Regions from separate parts of the Kitasatospora sp. NPDC001132 genome, predicted to be linked through region 2. Evidence: riboswitches for the same ligand, from Rfam matches in the RefSeq annotation. Region 2 holds a riboswitch; each other region holds the start of a gene.
The links. Region 2 has a riboswitch for cobalamin ahead of ACWDBE_RS18740 (HoxN/HupN/NixA family nickel/cobalt transporter). Riboswitches for the same ligand answer to the same signal wherever they lie in the genome.
Positions count from the first base shown of each region.

Region 1 (4,514 bases), on a different contig from region 2:
GAGGACCGGCAGGCCGGCCGCCGCCCGCGCCCGCAGGGCCGGCTCCAGGCCGCGCTCGCGCAGCCAGGCGAGGTCCGCGACGGTGGCCCGGGTGCCGGGCAGCACCACCAGGTCGGCGTCGGCCAGCTCCTCCGGCCTGGTCGCCCAGCGCACCAGCACGCCCGGCTCCTGCACGAGCGCGTCCACGTCGGTGAAGTTGGACAGCCGGGGGAAGCGCACCACGGCCACCCGCAGCACGTCCGCGCCGAGCGGCCCGGGCCCGTCCGCCCGGTCCACCACCGTGGACAGGTCCAGCGAGTCCTCGGCGTCCAGCCAGAGCCCGGGCAGCATCGGCAGCGTGCCCAGCACCGGACGGCCGGTCAGCTCGCGCAGCATGTCCAGTCCGGGTGCCAGCAGGCGCGCGTCGCCGCGGAACTTGTTGACGAACCAGCCCGCCACGTGCCGCTGGTCCTCCGCCGACAGCAGCGCCAGCGTCCCGTACATCGCCGCGAAGACCCCGCCCCGGTCGATGTCCCCGACCACCACCACCGGCAGGGCGGCGGCGGTGGCCAGGCCCATGTTGGCGATGTCGCGGTCGCGCAGGTTGATCTCGGCGGGCGAGCCCGCGCCCTCGCAGACCACCACGTCGTAGCGGCGGCGCAGGTCGGCCAGGCACTCCAGGGAGCGCTCCAGCAGGACGGGCTTGCGCTCGCGGTAGTCCAGCGCGCCCACCTCGGCCACCGGCCTGCCGAGCAGCACCACCTGGCTGCGGCCGTCCGCGCCCGGCTTGAGCAGCACCGGGTTCATCGCCGCCTCCGGCTCCACCCGGGCGGCCTGCGCCTGCATCGCCTGGGCGCGGCCGATCTCGGCGCCGTCGGAGGTGACGAAGGAGTTCAGCGACATGTTCTGCGCCTTGAACGGCGCGACCCGCACGCCCTGGCGGGCGAGCCAACGGCAGATCCCGGCCGTCACCACGCTCTTGCCCGCGTCCGAGGTCGTCCCCGCGACCAGCAGTGCGTTGCTCATCCCCGTCCCCTCATCCTCGGCAGCAGTCGCTTCGTCGGCACCCGTTCCGCGGGCACCCGTTCTGTCAGCGCCCGTTTCGCCAGCACCCGCAGCAGGACGTGCCCCGCGACCGTCGTACCCAGCGCCAGCGCGCCCACCCGCCGGGAGAGCGCGCAGGCCCGCTCGATGTCGTCCACCGTCACCGGCCGCAGCTCCGCGCCCAGTACCGGCCGGTTCTCCACGCGCTCGCCGTACCGCAGCGTCCCGCCCAACCGGACGCCCACCGCGCCGGCGAACGCCGACTCGGCCTGGCCCGCGTTCGGGCTCGGGTGCGCGGAGCCGTCGCGCCGCCAGACCCGCCAGGCCGTCCGCGGTTCGGGCGCGGCTGCCACCGTCAGCAGTGCCGTCAGCCGGGCGCCCGGCCAGCCCGCCAGGTCGTCCAGCCGGGCCGAGGCCCAGCCGAACCGGGCGTAGCGCGGCGAGCGGTGGCCCACCATGGCGTCCAGGGTGTTCACGGCGCGGAAGGCGAGCAGGCCGGGCGTGCCGGCCAGGGCGCCCCAGGTCAGCGCGTTGACCACGGCGTCGGCGGTGTTCTCCGCCACCGACTCGACCACCGCCCGGGCGATCTGCTGCCCGTCCAGCGCGCTCGGATCCCGTCCGCACAGGTGCGGCAGCCGTTCCCGCGCGGCCGTGAGGTCGCCCGCCGCCAGCGAGCGGCCGATGGTGCGCGCCTCCCGGGTCAGCGAGGTGCCGCCGAGCACCGTCCAGGTCGCGGCCGCCGCCAGCGCCGCCCGGCCCAGCGGGCGCCGGCCCACCGTACGGTCCAGGGCGAGTGCGCCCGCCGCGACCGCGCCCACGCACAGCGCCGTGTACCCGGCCCCGGCGGCGCGGCCGTCGCGCCACAGCCGCCGCTCCAGCCGGGTCGCGGCGCTGCCGAAGACGGCCACCGGGTGGCCCCGGCGGGGGTCGGCGAAGCGGGCGTCGGCGGCGTAGCCCGCGGCGGCGCCGAGCGCGAACGCGGCGGCGCGGGTCAGCGGACGGCGCGCGGAAGGCGCGGGCGGGATCATCGGTCGCACGGCGGAGGGCAGCTCGGGGTCGGGCAGGGCGGGGCAGCCTGCATCGCGTGCGTGTCCTCACTCAGGGTCCGCGCCCTGGATCGACGTGACGGCGGCGAGAGTCTCCTGGCTTCCGGGTCGAACGCACCCTCGGAGCCTTCCAGCGGCCGTCGACGGCCCGCCGTGGCGATGTTCCGAGCGTGCTCCCCGGTGACAGTGGCGGGACCGCGCCGGACTTCCACCGGCTTCCTCTCCATGCCTCCGTTTGGCCCCAGGATCCCATCACGGGCTCGAACCGGGAGTCAACCGAGGTCACGGAGGGGTTGGTCACACGCGGACGCCGCTGACGCCCGTGGGACCGGTCGGCGCTGCGGGCCGAGGACGGGGCCTGCCACTGCCTGCCCTCGTCCTCGTCCTCGGCCTTCGTCTTCCCGCCGGCCCGCCGTCCTCGCCACCCGTCCGCGGCGCCACCTCGGCAGAGCCAGGGCCGCCGGCTCCTCGGCAGGGCCGGTCCGCCGCCCGGGTGACCCGGACGGCCCAGCCCGGTGGCCGGGCGGGCGGGGCGCCGGTGAACTGGTGTCCGAACACCGTCCGGTCCGTGAGGCAGGAGAGCGGGGAGCGAAATGCGTTGGGGAACCGCAGCCGTCGTGGCGGCCGCCGCGGTCGGGGCCGCCGTGCTGGTGATCGGCCGTCGGGCATCCGAGCGGATGGTCCGTCCGGTGACCACCGTTCAGGAGTCCGCTCCGGTCGTGGTCCGCGGCCTCGCCCCCGGCCGGGTCACCTTCACCCGCGGCCCCGGGAGCCTGCGCCCCGGCCGCTGGGCGGTCGAGTGGGCGGACGGCGGTCACGCGGTCGTCGAGGAGATCCTGCACGGCGACGAGCAGGAGGTCACCCGCCGGCTGGTCCGCGCCGACCGGGGCACCCTCACCCCCGGCACCGAGGTCCGCTTCACCCCGCGGGTCCACCTCGGCGACCCCACCGAGGCGCTCGGCCTCGCCTTCGCCGACACCGCCGTCGACGGCGAGCTCGGCGCCCTTCCCGCCTGGCAGCTCGACGGCAAACGCGGCACCTGGGTGATCCTGGTGCACGGCCCCGAGGCCGACCGTCGGCAGACCCTCCCCGTGCTCCCCGTCCTCGACCGGCTCGGCCTGCCCGCCCTCGCCGTCACCTACCGCGGCGACCGGGGCGCCCCCGCCTCCCCGGACGGGCTCAGCCACTTCGGCGAGACCGAGTGGCGCGACGTCGAGGCGGCGATACGGCTGGCGCTGCACAGCGGCGCCGGCAACGTGATCCTCTACGGTTGGTCCCTCGGTGCGACCATGGTCCTCCACACGGCGGCCCGCTCCGCCTGGTCGCACGCCGTCCGGGGCCTGGTCCTCGACTCGCCCGTGCTCGACCGCCCGGCCTCCGCCCGCCGGGACGCCGCCCGCTCCGGCTTCCCGGGCGTCGCGGCGGAACTCGGCGCCCTCGCCGCCGAGGGGCGGACCGGCGTCGAGCTCGCCGACTTCGGCCGCATCGCCGAGGGCGCCGACCTGCGGGTGCCCACCCTCCTCCTGCACAGCCCCGAGGACCGGATCGCCCCCTTCGGCGCCGCCGAGAAGCTGGCCGCCGCCCGCCGCGACGTGGTCAGCCTCCAGGCCTTCCCCGGCGCCGACCACGCGACCCTCTGGAACAGCGCCCCCGAGCGCTATACCGAACTCCTCCGCCGGTGGCTCACTCCGTTGCTCTAGCCGCCTTCCGCGCGAGTCCTGTCGCGCGAGCCGTTCCGCGCGAGCCGTTCCGCGCGAGCCGTTCCATGCGACCCTTTCCGCGCGAGTGCTGCCGTACGAGCCGTCCCGCGTGAGCCCCCCTCTCCGCGCGGGGCGCTTTCGGCCGGGTCCCGTCGGTTTTTCCGTTCGGCTTCCCCCCGTCCACGAATGAACGTTTCTCCCATGACGTCGAGCGCGCACGAGAAGTCGGCCCGTCCGACTTCTCGTGCAGCACGATCCCCCAACCCCCGCCAGCCATCCGTCCGGATTCGGGCTGGACAGCCCGGCCGGAAGTCGGGGGGAGGGGATTGCCGGTGCGAAATCCGGCACGTCGTCAGGGGCAATAGTTGGTCCGATCCCTTACCCCCCACCCGTACGCACGGTGACCGGCCGAGTATTCCCGGCAACCGAGGCGCCTGGGATGGCATGGGCAGGCCATACGTTTCCGGCCAGGCGGTTTGCCGCTGTTGCCCGATCTTGCGGAGGTGCCGCCGCCGCTCGCCCTGTCGTACGGACAACCGGATGTGACAGAAGGCCGGTACAAGGGGAAGACTGCTCGACGTGACGTCTCGGAACCCGCGCGACCGTGATGCCCCGCTCCCGCCGACGATCGGTACCGGTGCGACGGTGACCCGTCTCCCCGGAACGGCCCAACGGCCCGCCGGTGGCAGGCCGGGTGGGGCGGGTGTCCCCCGTAACGGAGTACCCCGGCGACGGGGGCCGGCTC
Region 1 covers NZ_JBSFKF010000005.1:274,070-278,583, forward strand. The annotation lists gene ACWDBE_RS09755 (cobyric acid synthase) at 1-1,005, opposite strand, end outside; gene ACWDBE_RS09760 (cobalamin biosynthesis protein) at 1,002-2,051, opposite strand; cobalamin riboswitch at 2,159-2,291, opposite strand; gene ACWDBE_RS09765 (alpha/beta hydrolase) at 2,663-3,769, shown strand.
Region 1: it holds a riboswitch for cobalamin, as region 2 does, so the genes downstream of both, ACWDBE_RS09760 (cobalamin biosynthesis protein) here and ACWDBE_RS18740 (HoxN/HupN/NixA family nickel/cobalt transporter) in region 2, are expected to answer to the same signal.

Region 2 (4,514 bases):
ACGCAGTCGGCGGCGACGAGCGCGGCCTGCCAGCCCTGGTGGGGCGGGATCAGGCGCAGGCCCATCCGGCAGGCGGCGGCGAGCAGCGCCTCGGGGTCGTGGCGGCTCCACACGTTGGGGTGCAGGACGACGGCCACCGTGTACTCGTCGGCTGGCAGTTGGCGGACCAGCCGCTGGGGCAGGTCGGGGTGGCGGCCGAATAACGAGTGTTCGCTCCAGGTGGAGCTGACGACGACGAGCCGTCGGCCGCCGACGGCGCCGAGCGCGGCGCGGTAGCCGTCGCGGGAGCGCCGGCTGCCGAGCATCCGGTCGAAGCACGGGTCGCCGACGACCTGGGCGACGTCCAGCGCCTCGGGGCAGGAGTCCCGCAGCCGGTCCAGCTGCTCGGGGTGGGAGAGGCCCAGGACGTCGACGAACACCCGTCCGCGGTGGGTGAGTTCGTTGCGGGACAGGCCGGCGGCGCTGACCGTGTCGCCGGTGGACTCGGTGACCAGGCGGTTGTAGCCGGCGCCGTGCGGGAGGACGACGAGGCGGGCGTCCAGGCGGTGCATGGAGGAGTGGACGGCGCAGGCGACGGCAAGGTCGAAGCGGCGGCGGACGGCGTCCTCCCAGTCCAGCACGGTGAAGCCGGACAGGCCGTGCAGGTACTCGTCCAGGGCGCGGTCGGCGAAGGCGGAGCCGGGGTTGACGGTGAAGTAGCGCTCGATGCCGTCAGGGCTCAGCAGGGTGAGGACGTCCAGGACCCGGGTGGCCGAGGTGAGGGTGCGGGCGACCGCCAGCACGCGGGCCCTGACCGGTCGGGTGTTCCAGCGGTCGGCGGGCCAGGCGTGGGGGTGGGACGGCACAGCATGATCGTACTCATCCGGTCGGGCCGCGGCGCGGTTCCGAGTGCGGGTCAGCCCGCGGCCGCGCTGGGCTCGTGGTGCTCGGCGGCGGCGCACTCGTCGAGCAGGGGGCGCATGGCCTCGTCCACGAGCCGGTAGCGCACCACTCGTCCGTCCCGGTCGCCGGTGACCACGCCGGCCGTGCGGAGCAGCCGCAGGGCCTGGGAGACGGCCGGGTCGCGCATGCCGGTGGCGACGGCGAGATCGCTGACGGCGAGCGGGCCGGCCCGATGGAGGGCGAGCAGCAGGGCGAGCCGGCCGGGGTCCGCGAGCAGGGAGAACCGCTCGGCCCAGGACCGGACGTGCGCGGGCTCGCCGATCGCGGCGATGGCCTCGCAGACCCGGTGTCCGTCGATGGTGCGGTGGCCCGCGCGGTCCTCCGGTACGAGATGCATGCGGACATTCTCGCAGGCAGGGGCCTGTGATCCTGGACACCTGCGCAGGTGCGCAGCCTTGCATGGGTCGGGGCGGGGCCCTACGGTGTTCCCCGCCGTGGTGCTCGGGAAGACCGGTGACGGACCCTCAGGGGTCCCAGCCCGGAGCGGCCCTCGCCACTGTGATCGGGTCGCTCCTCCGTCCACGGAGGAGCGTCGTCCGCACCCATGAAGCCACTGGGCGCCTCGTGCGCCTGGGAAGGCGGGTGCGGGTGTTCCCGTCAGCCAGGAGACCGGCCACGGCAGCTCACGAGGTTTTCCACGAGGTGCTGGAGCGTGATCCGCATGACCCTGCCCGAAACCGTTTCCGCCGGGACCGGACCCGGCCCCGCCGCGCTGCCCACCTTCAGATGGCGGCGCGAGGACACCGTCCGTACGGCCGGGCTGATGGCGGTGATCGTGGCCATGCACGTGGCGGCCTTCGGCACGCTGATCTTCCTGGTCGCACCCGAGCGGTACGCGGTCGGCACCCAGGTCTTCGGGGTGGGCCTGGGTATCACCGCGTACACCCTCGGCATGCGGCACGCCTTCGACGCCGACCACATCGCGGTGATCGACAACACCACCCGCAAGCTGATGGCGGACGGCAAGCGGCCGGTCTCGGTGGGCTTCTGGTTCGCCCTCGGGCACTCCTCGATGGTGGTGCTGATGGCCGCCCTGGTGGCGGGCGGGGCGCAGCTGGCGAACACGCTGATGGACGACGAGTCGCCCACCCACAAGTGGCTGGGCGTGGTCGGGACGACGGCCTCCGGCGCCTTCCTCTACCTGATCGGCGCGCTCAACCTGGCGGCGCTGCTCGGCATCCTCAAGGTGTTCCGCTCGATGCGGGCCGGGCGGTTCGACGAGAAGGAGCTGGAGGCGCACCTCGACTCGCGCGGCCTCATGGCCCGGGTGCTGAACCGGGCGACCCGTTCGATCACCCGGCCGGGGCAGATGTTCCCGGTCGGCATGGTGCTGGGCCTGGGCTTCGACACCGCGACCGAGGTCACCCTGATGGTGATGGCCGGCTCGGGTGCGGCCTCCGGGCTGCCGTGGTACGCGATCGTCTGCCTGCCGCTGCTGTTCGCGGCCGGGATGAGCCTGTTCGACACCCTGGACGGGACGTTCATGAACTTCGCGTACCAGTGGGCCTTCGCCAACCCGGTGCGCAAGGTGTACTACAACCTGACCATCACCGGTCTGTCGATCGCGGTGGCCTTCATCATCGGCACCATCGAGCTGGTCGGGGTGCTGCACGAGAAGCTCGACCTGACCGACCCGGTCACCGGGTTCATCGCGGACATCTCGCTGGACAACGTCGGCTACGCCATCGCCGGGCTGTTCGTGGTCGTCTGGGCGATCGCGATCGGGTACTGGAAGCTCGCCCGGGTCGAGAAGCGCTGGACGCCTGACAGCCCGTGACCGGGCGGCCGCCGGCCTCCGAACACGTGGAACGGCGCCTCCCCGAACCCGGGGAGGCGCCCGCGGCCCGCCCGTTCCCGGACACCGGGTCGGCGCCGAACGACGCGCCCGGGTGGGGGAGCGGGGAGCGGGGTGCGCGGCGCGGTCGCGCGGGGGCGTGCAGGGGGCACCGGGGGTTCTGTCGGGGGCGCTCGGCGGGCGGTTCGGGCCGGGGGTTCGTAGGCTCGACGCATGGCGGATGCGTACGCGGGGCGGCGGGAGCGGGTGAGGGAGCACTGCAGTGCGGCCGGGGCCGACGCGGCGCTGATCACCCGTGCGGCGAACGTGCGGTACCTGACGGGCTGCGCGCCCTGCGGGGCGAGTCTGCTGCTGACCAGAGAGCGGGCCCTGCTCGCACTGCCGGACGACCTGCCGCCGGACGACACCGGCGAGCACCTGATCGCCCCGGACGTCACCCGGCTGCCGGTGGCGGGCGGGTCGGACACCGCGCTGGCCGCCGCGTCGGCCGCCGCGCGCTCGGGGGTGGCGGGCCTGGCGGTGGAGGAGCACGACCTGACCGTCAGCCGGCACCGGGCGGTCGGCGGCCTGACCGAGGGGGCGCGGCTGATGGACCTGGGCCGGACCGTGGAGCGGCTGCGGGTGGTCAAGGACGAACGCGAGATCGCCGACCTGCGGATCGCCGCCGAGATCGCCGACCAGGCGCTCGGCGAGCTGCTGGAGTCGATCCTGGTCGGCCGCACCGAGCGGCACCTGGCGATGGAGCTGGAGCGCCGGATGATCGACCACGGCGCCGACCGGGCGGCCTTCCCGGTCTCGGTCGGCACCGGCAGCCACTCCGGCCAGGCCGCCCACCAGCCGACCGACCGCCGGGTGGAGGAGGGCGACTTCCTGACCGTGGTGATGGGCGCCCAGTACCGCGGCTACGGCGTCTCCACCGCCCGCACCTTCGTGATCGGCGCCGCTCCCGCACCCTGGCAGGTGGAGCTGCACCGGCTGGTCTTCCGGGCCCAGCGGGCCGGGCGGGAGGCGCTCGGACCAGGGGTGGAGCAGTGCGTACCCGACCGGGCCGCCCGGCAGGTCCTGGAGGCGGCCGGCCACACCGAGGCCTCCCCGCACCCGGTGGGCCACGGCATCGGGCTGGAGATCCGGGAGGCCCCGCGACTCGGTCCGGCGGACATGGGTAAACTGGACAGCCGCGTACCGGTCACCGTCGGCCCAGGGGTCCACCTCCCGGGCAAGGGCGGAGTCCGGATCGAGGACACGCTCGTCGTGCGCCCCCTCGAAGAGGGCGGGCCCGAGCTGCTCACCATCACCACCAAGGAGCTCCTCGCCCTGTGACCGCGGCCCCCGGGCCGTGGGCGGCAGGACGCACCCCTTGGTTCCTTGACAGCTATATCCAGGAGTAAGTGCGCCCGTGGCTTCCACGAACGATCTCAAGAACGGCATGGTCCTCAAGCTGGAGGGCGGCAAGCTCTGGTCCGTCGTCGAGTTCCAGCACGTCAAGCCCGGCAAGGGCCCGGCCTTCGTGCGTACCAAGCTCAAGGAGGTCCTGACGGGCAAGGTCGTCGACAAGACCTTCAACGCGGGCACCAAGGTCGAGACCGCCAACGTCGACAAGCGCGGCATGCAGTTCTCGTACAAGGACGGCGAGAACTTCGTGTTCATGGACATGGACACCTACGACCAGCTGACCATCGAGCCGTCGGTCGTCGGCGACGCCGCCAAGTACCTGCTGGAGGGCTTCGAGGCCCTCGTCGCGCAGAACGAGGGCTCGGTCCTGTACATCGAGCTCCCG
Region 2 covers NZ_JBSFKF010000012.1:126,516-131,029, forward strand. The annotation lists gene ACWDBE_RS18730 (hypothetical protein) at 1-845, opposite strand, end outside; gene ACWDBE_RS18735 (ArsR/SmtB family transcription factor) at 896-1,279, opposite strand; cobalamin riboswitch at 1,361-1,574, shown strand; gene ACWDBE_RS18740 (HoxN/HupN/NixA family nickel/cobalt transporter) at 1,604-2,719, shown strand; gene ACWDBE_RS18745 (aminopeptidase P family protein) at 2,951-4,057, shown strand; gene efp (elongation factor P) at 4,134-4,514, shown strand, end outside.

Region 3 (4,514 bases), on a different contig from region 2:
CCGACCTTCCACGCGTAGGCGTACATCGAGCTGAGCTTGCCGATGGTCGGCGCCGCCATGAACAGGTTCAGGGACTGGCTCTGGTCCAGGTACGGCATGCGGGCCGCGGCCAGGTCGATCAGGGCGCGCTGCGGCAGCTCCCAGGCCGTGCGGTACAGCGACCGCACCTCGGCCGGCAGCCAGTTCAGCTCCTGGACGGACCCGTTGGCGTCGCGCAGGGCGTCGCGGGTCTGCTGGTCCCAGACGCCGAGCTCCTTGAGCTCGCGCACCAGGTACGGGTTGACCTGGAGGAACTCGCCGGACAGCGTCTCGCGCTTGAACAGGTTGGACACCTGCGGCTCGATGCACTCGTACACGCCGGCGATGGAGGCGATGGTCGCGGTGGGCGCGATGGCCAGCAGCAGCGAGTTGCGCAGGCCGGTCTCGGCGATCCGGGCGCGCAGCGCCGTCCAGCGGTCGGCCCACTGCGGGGCGGCCGTCGGGAAGTGGTCGATGTGCAGCTCGCCGCGGGCGGCGCGGGTCTCGCCGTACGCCTCGTGGCGGCCGAGCTGCTCGGCCAGGTCGGCGGAGCGCTCGTAGGCGGTGAGCATGATGCGCTCGGCGATGAGGGTGGAGAGGGTCTTGGCCTCGGCCGAGTCGAAGTCGATCCGCAGCTTGAAGAAGACGTCCTGGAGGCCCATCACGCCGAGGCCGACCGGGCGCCAGCGGGAGTTGGACGTCCCGGCCTCGGTGGTCGGGTAGAAGTTGATGTCCACCACGCGGTCGAGGAAGGTGACGGCGGTGCGCACGGTGGCGTCCAGCCGCTCCCAGTCCATCGCGCCGATCAGGTCGTCGGCCGAGGCGCCGGCGGCGACGTGGGCGCCCAGGTTGACCGAGCCCAGGTTGCAGACGGCGGTCTCGGAGTCGTCCGTGACCTCCAGGATCTCGGTGCACAGGTTGGAGGAGTGCACCGTGCGGCCCGGCAGGGCGGTCTGGTTGGCGGCGCGGTTGGAGGCGTCCTTGAAGGTCATCCAGCCGTTGCCGGTCTGCGCCAGGGTGCGCATCATGCGGGCGTACAGGGTCTGCGCCGGGATGGTGCGGACGGCCTTGCCGGCCTGCTCGGCCTTGCGGTAGGCCTCGTCGAAGTCGGCGCCCCACAGGTCGACCAGCTCCGGCACGTCGGCCGGGGAGAACAGCGACCAGTCCTCGTTGGCGTTGACCCGGCGCATGAACTCGTCCGGGATCCAGTGCGCCAGGTTGAGGTTGTGGGTGCGGCGGGCCTCTTCGCCGGTGTTGTCGCGGAGCTCCAGGAACTCCTCGATGTCGGCGTGCCAGGTCTCCAGGTAGACGCAGGCCGCGCCCTTGCGGCGGCCGCCCTGGTTGACGGCGGCGACGGAGGAGTCGAGGGTGCGCAGGAACGGCACGATGCCGTTGGACTTGCCGTTGGTGCCGCGGATCAGGCTGCCGCGCGAGCGGATGCGCGAGTAGGACAGGCCGATGCCGCCGGCGTGCTTGGAGAGGCGGGCGATCTGCGCGTAGCGGTTGTAGATCGAGTCCAGGTTGTCCAGCGGGGAGTCGAGCAGGTAGCAGCTCGACATCTGCGGGTGCCGGGTGCCGGAGTTGAAGAGCGTCGGCGAGGAGGTCAGGTACTCCAGGCGGCTCATCAGGCCGTACAGCTCGGCCACCTCGCGGACCGACTGCTCGCTGTCGCCGACCGCCAGGCCACAGGCGACGCGGAGCAGGAAGTGCTGCGGGGTCTCGATCACCTTGCGGGTGATCGGGTGGCGCAGCAGGTAGCGGGACTGCACGGTGCGCAGGCCGAAGTACTCGAAGCGGTCGTCGCCGGTGGTGTCGATCAGCGCGTCCAGGGCGGCGGCGTGCTTGGCGACGAAGTCCGCGGTGGTGTCGCCGATCAGGCCCTCGGTGTGGCCGACGGCGATCGAGGCGGAGAAGGACACCGAGCCCTGGCTGTTCGCCTCGTCGACGATCTCCAGGGCGAGCAGGCGGGCGGCCAGCTTCGAGTACTGGGGGTCCTCGGCGATCATCGATGCGGCGGCGTCCACGGCCAGCCCGCGCAGCTCGGCGAAGTCCGAGCCGGCGTGGCGGCCGCGCAGAGCGGCGGCGGCGACATGGCCGGGGTCGACCTCGGTGAGGTCGGTGCTGCGGTCGGTGAGCAGCCGCAGCAGGGCGCCGCCGGGGTCGGAGACCGTCGGGTCGGTGAAGGCGGTACCGGTGCCCTGGGCGGGCAGGGTGGCTGAGGCGGCGGTGGTCAAGGCGCTCTCTCCTGGCGGCGATCGGCGGCGGTGATCGGGGGCCACCGGGCCGATCGGGGCAGGGGAGCACGGCACGAACGCAGACGGCGTCGCGCGACGGTGACTCCCCGGCCCGCCCGCGAGGCCCGGAGGGGTACTGCTCGTGTCGGCGCGGCCTCTGCGGGAGGGCCGTGGCGCACGCTGTCGGCAGGTCATCGGACTCGCGGGTACGGCTGCTGGAGCCGCCCGCACACCGCTGCGGGGCAGTCCCGGATTCGCACCGGGTTCCCCTGCATCGACAGCAGAAGCGAGCATACATGTAGTGGTGTCTCCCTGAAGCGACCCCAGATGTAGTGCGGCGCCGCGTGTCGGGGCGATGACCGGTGGTACCGGAAACGTGGCCCCGGATGGCCCTGCGAGGCCCCGGAACCGGGCCGGGGGCGTCCTGGTTTCGATACGGAATGGTCACCGGGAGGATCGGCGGACACGAGGATGCCCTACGATCTGGGCGCATGAGCGACGGAACTGGCGTACCTGGGCAGGGGCCGCAGGGAACGCCTCCCGCCGGGCCGGGGGGCGCACAGAGTCAGCAGCCGGTGGTACCTGGTCCGGTACCGCCGCCGAGCGGGGGTTTCGGGCCGCCGCCGGCCTCGTACGGGCCGGTCGTGCCGGCGGCGCAGCCGGTCGCGCAGCCCATCCCGCCGGTGCCGCAGCCGGTCGCGCCCGCGCCGCAGCCGGCTCCGCCGGTCGGGCAGCCGCCGCACGCCCAGCCGCAGCCCGTCGCGCCGCCGCCCTTCGCGCAGCCGCAGCCCCAGCCGGCCCCCCAGCCGCAGCCCCAGTGGCACCTCCAGCAGCAGCCCCAGCAGCCGGTCCCGCCGCAGCGGGCCGAGCCGGACTGGGACGCGCTGGCGGACCGCAACGAGGCCGAGGGCAAGCGCCGTCGCCGGATGAGGGTCATCGGCGTGGTGGCCGCGGTCGCCGTGGTGGGCGGCCTGGTCGCCGGCGGTGTGGTGCTGTTCAAGGGCAAGAAGGACGACGGCTCCCCGACGGCCGTCAAGAGCACCCAGCCGGTCGTGCCTCCGAGTACGTCCGGCACGCCGGGCGGCCAGCCGGACGACCCGTCCAAGCCGATCTGGGAGGCCGCCACCGACCCGGCGCCGCAGGACGCGGGAGCACTGTTCTCCGCGCTCCAGGTGACGATCAACGGCGCCACCTGGAACCGGACCGTCGTGGCGCTGGACTCGCCCTGCTGGGACGGGAACTCCACGACCGGCGGGCTGGGCAAGGTGCTCGGCGACCAGGGGTGCCAGCAGGTGCTCCGGGCGACGTACGTCTCCGGTGAGAGCGCGGTCACCGTCGGGGTGGCGGTCTTCGACCGCAAGCTCCAGGCCGAGACCGCGCTGAAGAACTTCACCGGGCAGCTCAAGGGCGCGCCGGCGGCCGGGGCGCCGGCCTTCTGCGCCGGCGCCGGCTGCACCGGCACCCACAACAGCCTGGGCCGGTACGGCTACTTCACGGTCGAGGGCTCGGCGAAGGGCGGCAACGCCCCGGACGCCACGGCGACCGCGGCGGCTTCCGGGTTCGCGGAGCACGTGAAGGGGCAGTTGCTCAAGCGCGCCAAGGCCGCGTCCTCGGCCGCGCCCGGCGTCCAGGGCACCGCTCCGGCCTCGGCGGGCTGATCCGCCGGGGCGTCCCGCGGGCGGGCTGATCCGCCGTGACACCCCGGCCCCCCGGCCTACTGTTCGCGCAGGCCGGGGGGAGTGTGGCAGGCTCTCGGGACAGTCATGTCGTACGCGTTTCCGGTTGCGTCCGTGGGGGGCGGCGCCGGCGAGCAACCGGAGGAGCGGTCAGTGGCCCTGCCCAGAGCCCTGCGCGGCAAGCCCGCCGTCCTGGCCGCGGCCGGGATCGTCGCCGCCGCGGGAGCGGTCCTCCTGCTGGACCACGACGGCCGGGCCGACGGCGAACAGCTCCCGCGCGTCCCGGTGTCGGTCGGCCTGCCCGGGCGCACCCTGCCGCCGGAGGTGGGCCGGGACCTGCTCGCCCGGGACCCGCAGGCCTCGCCGAACGCCCGCGCCGTCCAGCAGTTCCTCGCCGACCTGGAGTCCCAGGCCCGCACCGGGCAGAGCGGCGGCACGGTGATCGGCCAGCACGTCGAGGCGCACAACGAGCGCAACAACCCCGAGTACGGGGACTACCGGGGCACCAAGCAGGTCGGCTACTACTACAAGAAGGCCGCCGACATCACCGGCAAGCTGCCCGGCTTCGTGGAGACCGACCTCGGCC
Region 3 covers NZ_JBSFKF010000004.1:253,967-258,480, reverse strand. The annotation lists gene ACWDBE_RS08065 (ribonucleoside-diphosphate reductase subunit alpha) at 1-2,228, opposite strand, end outside; cobalamin riboswitch at 2,421-2,546, opposite strand; gene ACWDBE_RS08060 (hypothetical protein) at 2,897-3,910, shown strand; gene ACWDBE_RS08055 (glycoside hydrolase family 26 protein) at 4,082-4,514, shown strand, end outside.
Region 3: it holds a riboswitch for cobalamin, as region 2 does, so the genes downstream of both, ACWDBE_RS08065 (ribonucleoside-diphosphate reductase subunit alpha) here and ACWDBE_RS18740 (HoxN/HupN/NixA family nickel/cobalt transporter) in region 2, are expected to answer to the same signal.

Region 4 (4,514 bases), on a different contig from region 2:
GATGCTCTTCGACGAGCCCACCTCCGCACTCGACCCGGAGCTGGTCGGCGACGTCCTCGACGTCATGCGCGGCCTCGCCGAGGAGGGCATGACCATGGTGGTCGTCACCCACGAGATGGGCTTCGCCCGCGAGGTCGGCGACGCCCTGGTGTTCATGGACGGCGGTGTGGTGGTCGAGTCCGGCAACCCCCGCGAGGTGCTCACCAACCCGCAGCACGAGCGCACCAGGGCCTTCCTGTCCAAGGTGCTCTAGGCGGTACCGTCGGCGCCCGGCAGACCCCGTCCTGCCGGGCGCCGCCTCCTTTCCCGCCGGGGAAAGGAGGCCGGAACGCCGTACGAGTAATAGGCTGGAAGCAGTCAGCCCGTTACCGAATCTGGAAGGACCCCTGTGGAGCTCGCCGCCTACGCCGATCTCGCCGTTCGGCTGGTGAACACCGAGGAGCCCGAGCGCGGCACCGACGCGCTGACCTCCGTGGAGGCGGTGCGCGGCCTGTTCTCCGACTCCTCGCGGGCCGCCGCCCTCGCCGACGAGTCCGACCTGCCCCGGCTGCGGGCGGTGCGGACCAGGCTGCGCGGCGTCTTCGAGGCCGCCGCCGAGGGCGACGAGGTCCGCGGCGTCGACCTGCTGAACAGCCTGCTGATGGAGTACCCCGTCAGCCCGCTGGTCTCCGGACACGACTACCCGGACGACGCCGGGCGGCCGCGCTGGCACCTGCACCTGGCCGACAACTCCCCCACCGCCACCGCGCACTACACCGCGGTCGCCTGCATGGGCCTGGCCGTCCACCTGACCGAGCTGGGCGCCGACCGGCTCGGCATCTGCCAGGCCGCGCCCTGCCGCAACGCCTACCTGGACACCTCGACCAACCGCTCCCGCCGCTACTGCTCGGACCGCTGCGCGACCCGCGCCAACGTGGCCGCCTACCGGGCCCGCAAGCGCCAGGAGGCGGAGGCCGCGGGCCGGGCCTAGGCCCTCGCGAACCCAGGCCCCGGGAGGTCGAGGCCCCGGGAGTCCGGGCCCCAGGGCCTCAGACCTCCTCCACCCAGGCGCCGAGCCGGCGGGCCAGGCCCGGCACCCGGGCCAGCCGCGGGGTGAGCAGCAGCCGCTCCAGCCGGCGCCCCGGCGCCAGCCAGGCCGGGCTCGGGCTCAGCCGCAGCAGCACCCGGCCGAGCACCAGCTCGTCCGGGACGGCGCCGTAACTGCGGCTGTCGCTGTCCACCGGGCGGTTGTCCGACAGCAGCCACCAGCCCTTGGGCCGGCGCTCGGCGGCCCGCTTCACCACCAGCAGGTCCTGCTGGAACGGGTGCCGGAAGACCACCACCGCGCCCGGCCGGATCGGCGCGCCGTACCGGACCAGCAGCCGGTCGCCCTCGCGCAGGGTCGGGACCATCGACGGCCCCGCCACGTCGACCAGCCCGAACGGCAGCACGCCGCCCCGGTCCCCGGCTCCGACGTCCTCCGGTCGCGTGCTCCGCGCCACGACTCCTCCTCCCGCTCCGCCCGTACCCCAGTCTGCCGTACGGGCCGTCAGCGCTCCGATGTCCGGAATACCCCGGTTCCGGGTCCGTCTTTCGCCCTAGGCCCGCCGCCCGATCGCGAAACCGGGCGGGCGGAAGGGTAATCTCGGGCGCGGGAAGACGATCTAAGGAAGGACTCCCATGTTCTCTCGTCTGTTTGCACCGCGTGCCACCGCCCACGCCCACTGCGATCTGCCCTGCGGCGTGTACGACCCCGCGCAGGCCAAGCTCGAGGCCGAGTCCGTCAAGGCCACCCAGGAGAAGTACCAGGCCAACGAGGACCCGCACTTCCGCGCCCGCGCCATCATCATCAAGGAGCAGCGCGCCGAGGCCGTCAAGCACCACATCTCGGTGCTGTGGAGCGACTACTTCAAGGCCCCGCACTTCGAGAAGTACCCGCAGCTGCACCAGCTGATCAACGACACCCTGAAGGCCGCCTCGGCCGCCAAGGCGTCCACCGACCCGGCCACCGGCCAGGCCCTGCTGGACCTGATCGCCGAGGTCGACAAGATCTTCTGGGAGACCAAGCAGGCCTGAGCCTGACGCGTCGCCACCCGACCGCCCCCGTCCGGACCACCGGACGGGGGCGGTCGTGCGTTCACGCCCGATCCTCGAACGGTAAGGGTTGCCTGCCCTGAGTGGCTGTTATGCTGCCAGGGCGTCCGAGGGGGAAGTCCGGTGTGAATCCGGCGCTGACCCGCAACGGTGAGCACGGCCCGTACCAGCCCGTACGGCCGCGCCAGCCCGATCACCCTCGGCCGCCGAACTCCCGAGAACTCGCCGTGGACTGCGAGGGGAACGGCGCCCCGGCACGCCCCGGCCCGCGCCCGCCCCGGCGCACCCCCGGCCCGAGGCAAGGCGCACCCGTGAACCGCGCACCCGCAGACCGTGCAGTCGGCCCGCCCACTCGTCGCACACCCGTCGTCCCGCTCGCCGCCGGCCTCGGCGCCGCCCTCCTGCTCTCGCTGGTCTGCGGGGTCGCCCTCGGCTCCTCCGGGCTCGGCCTGCCCCGGGTGCTGCGGCTGCTGGGCGCCGGGCTGACGGGCGGTCGACTGGAGGCGGACGAGGCGGCCGCGTACGCGATCGTCTGGGAGATCCGGCTGCCGCGCACCGTACTGGCCGCCGTGGTCGGCGCCGGACTGGCCGCCTGCGGCGTCGCCGTCCAGGCCCTGGTGCGCAACGCGCTGGCCGACCCCTTCGTCCTCGGCATCTCCTCCGGCGCGGCCGTCGGCGCCAACGCCGTCCTGCTGTTCGGCGCCTTCGCCTCGCTCGGCGTGTGGGCGATCTCCGCCTCCGCCTTCGGCTCCGCCCTGGCCGCCATGACGCTGGTCTACCTCGCCGCCCGCACCGCGTTCGGGCTCACCCCGCTGCGCCTGGTGCTCACCGGCACGGCCCTGTCCTACGGGTTCTCCGCCGCCACCACCCTGATGGTCTTCGCCGCCGACCGCGGCGAGGCCGCCCGGGACGCCATGATGTGGCTGCTCGGCAGCCTCGGCGGCGCCACCTGGGGCTCGGTGCCGATCGCCGCCGTCACCGTCCTGGCCGGCCTCGCCCACCTGGCCTGCGCCGCCGGACGGCTGGACGCGCTCGCGATGGGCGACGAGACCTCCGCCTCGCTCGGCGTGGACCCGGACCGGCTGCGCCGCGAGCTGTTCGTGGTGACCGCCGCCGTCACCGGCACCGTGGTCGCGGTCAGCGGGGCGATCGGCTTCGTCGGGCTGCTGATGCCGCACCTGGCCCGGATGCTGGTCGGCGCCGGGCACCGCCGGGTGCTGGTGATCGCCCCGCTCGCCGGGGCCCTGCTGCTGGTCTGGGTGGACATCGCCTCGCGCACCCTGCTGGCGCCCGCCGAACTGCCCGTCGGGGTGTTCACCGCAGTGCTCGGCGTGCCCGCCTTCCTGCTGATGATGCGCCGCCGCGGCCAGTCCTTCGGAGGCACCCGGTGACCGACGTGACCGAGGCGGCCGCCGTGGCCGCGCACGCCCAGGACCTCGCCGTCGACGCCGTCTCGGTAGAGCCGGCCGGCACCCGACTGGTCCACGAGGTGAGCCTGGCGGCCGCCGCCGGACAGGTGGTCGGGCTCATCGGCCCGAACGGCAGCGGGAAGTCGACGCTGCTGCGCTGCGTCTACCGGGTGCTGAAGCCGGCCGGCGGCGCGGTCCGGCTGGCCGGCGACGACCTGCACGCCCTCACCGCCCGCGAGACGGCCCGCCGAGTGGCCGCACTGACCCAGGAGCACTCCGCCGAGTTCGACTTCACCGTCGCCGAGGTGGTCGCGATGGGCCGGCTGCCGCACCGCCGCGGCTTCGGCGCCCCCACCGACGGGGACGCGGAGCGCTGCGCCGAGGCGCTGCGCAAGGTCCGGGCCGGGCACCTGGCCGAGCGCGGCTTCCTGAGCCTGTCCGGGGGCGAGAAGCAGCGGGTGCTGTTCGCCCGCGCCCTGGTCCAGGAGCCGCGCCTGCTGGTGCTGGACGAACCCACCAACCACCTCGACATCGCCCACCAGTTGGAGGTGCTGGCGCTCGCCCGCGAGGCCGGCCCGACGGTGCTCACCGCGCTGCACGACCTCAACCTGGCGGCGGGTCACTGCGACCTGCTGTACGTGCTGCGGGCCGGCCGGATCGTCGCCTCCGGCACGCCCGAGGAGGTGCTCCGACCCGCCCTGCTGGCCGAGGTGTTCGGCGTCCGGGCCACCCCGGTGCGGCACCCGGAGAGCGGTGCCCTCCAGCTGCTGTTCGACCGTCTCGACCACCCCGTCTGATCCGCCCTCCCCTGCCCAGAGGAACCACCGTGCGCACCAAGGCCGTTGCCGCCACCGCCCTGCTCACCCTCGGACTCACCGCCTGCGGCGCCGAGATCGCCCCCAAGGAGACCGCCACCGCCTCCGCCCATTACCCGGTGGCGGTGGACAACTGCGGCGAGAAGCTCACCTTCGACCGGAAGCCCGCCCGGGTGGTGACCAACGACGTCAACATCACCGAGCTGATGCTCTCCCT
Region 4 covers NZ_JBSFKF010000004.1:221,217-225,730, forward strand. The annotation lists gene ACWDBE_RS07905 (amino acid ABC transporter ATP-binding protein) at 1-253, shown strand, start outside; gene ACWDBE_RS07910 (CGNR zinc finger domain-containing protein) at 389-970, shown strand; gene sodX (nickel-type superoxide dismutase maturation protease) at 1,029-1,391, opposite strand; gene sodN (superoxide dismutase, Ni) at 1,660-2,055, shown strand; cobalamin riboswitch at 2,144-2,292, shown strand; gene ACWDBE_RS07925 (FecCD family ABC transporter permease) at 2,385-3,464, shown strand; gene ACWDBE_RS07930 (ABC transporter ATP-binding protein) at 3,470-4,279, shown strand; gene ACWDBE_RS07935 (ABC transporter substrate-binding protein) at 4,309-4,514, shown strand, end outside.
Region 4: it holds a riboswitch for cobalamin, as region 2 does, so the genes downstream of both, ACWDBE_RS07925 (FecCD family ABC transporter permease) here and ACWDBE_RS18740 (HoxN/HupN/NixA family nickel/cobalt transporter) in region 2, are expected to answer to the same signal.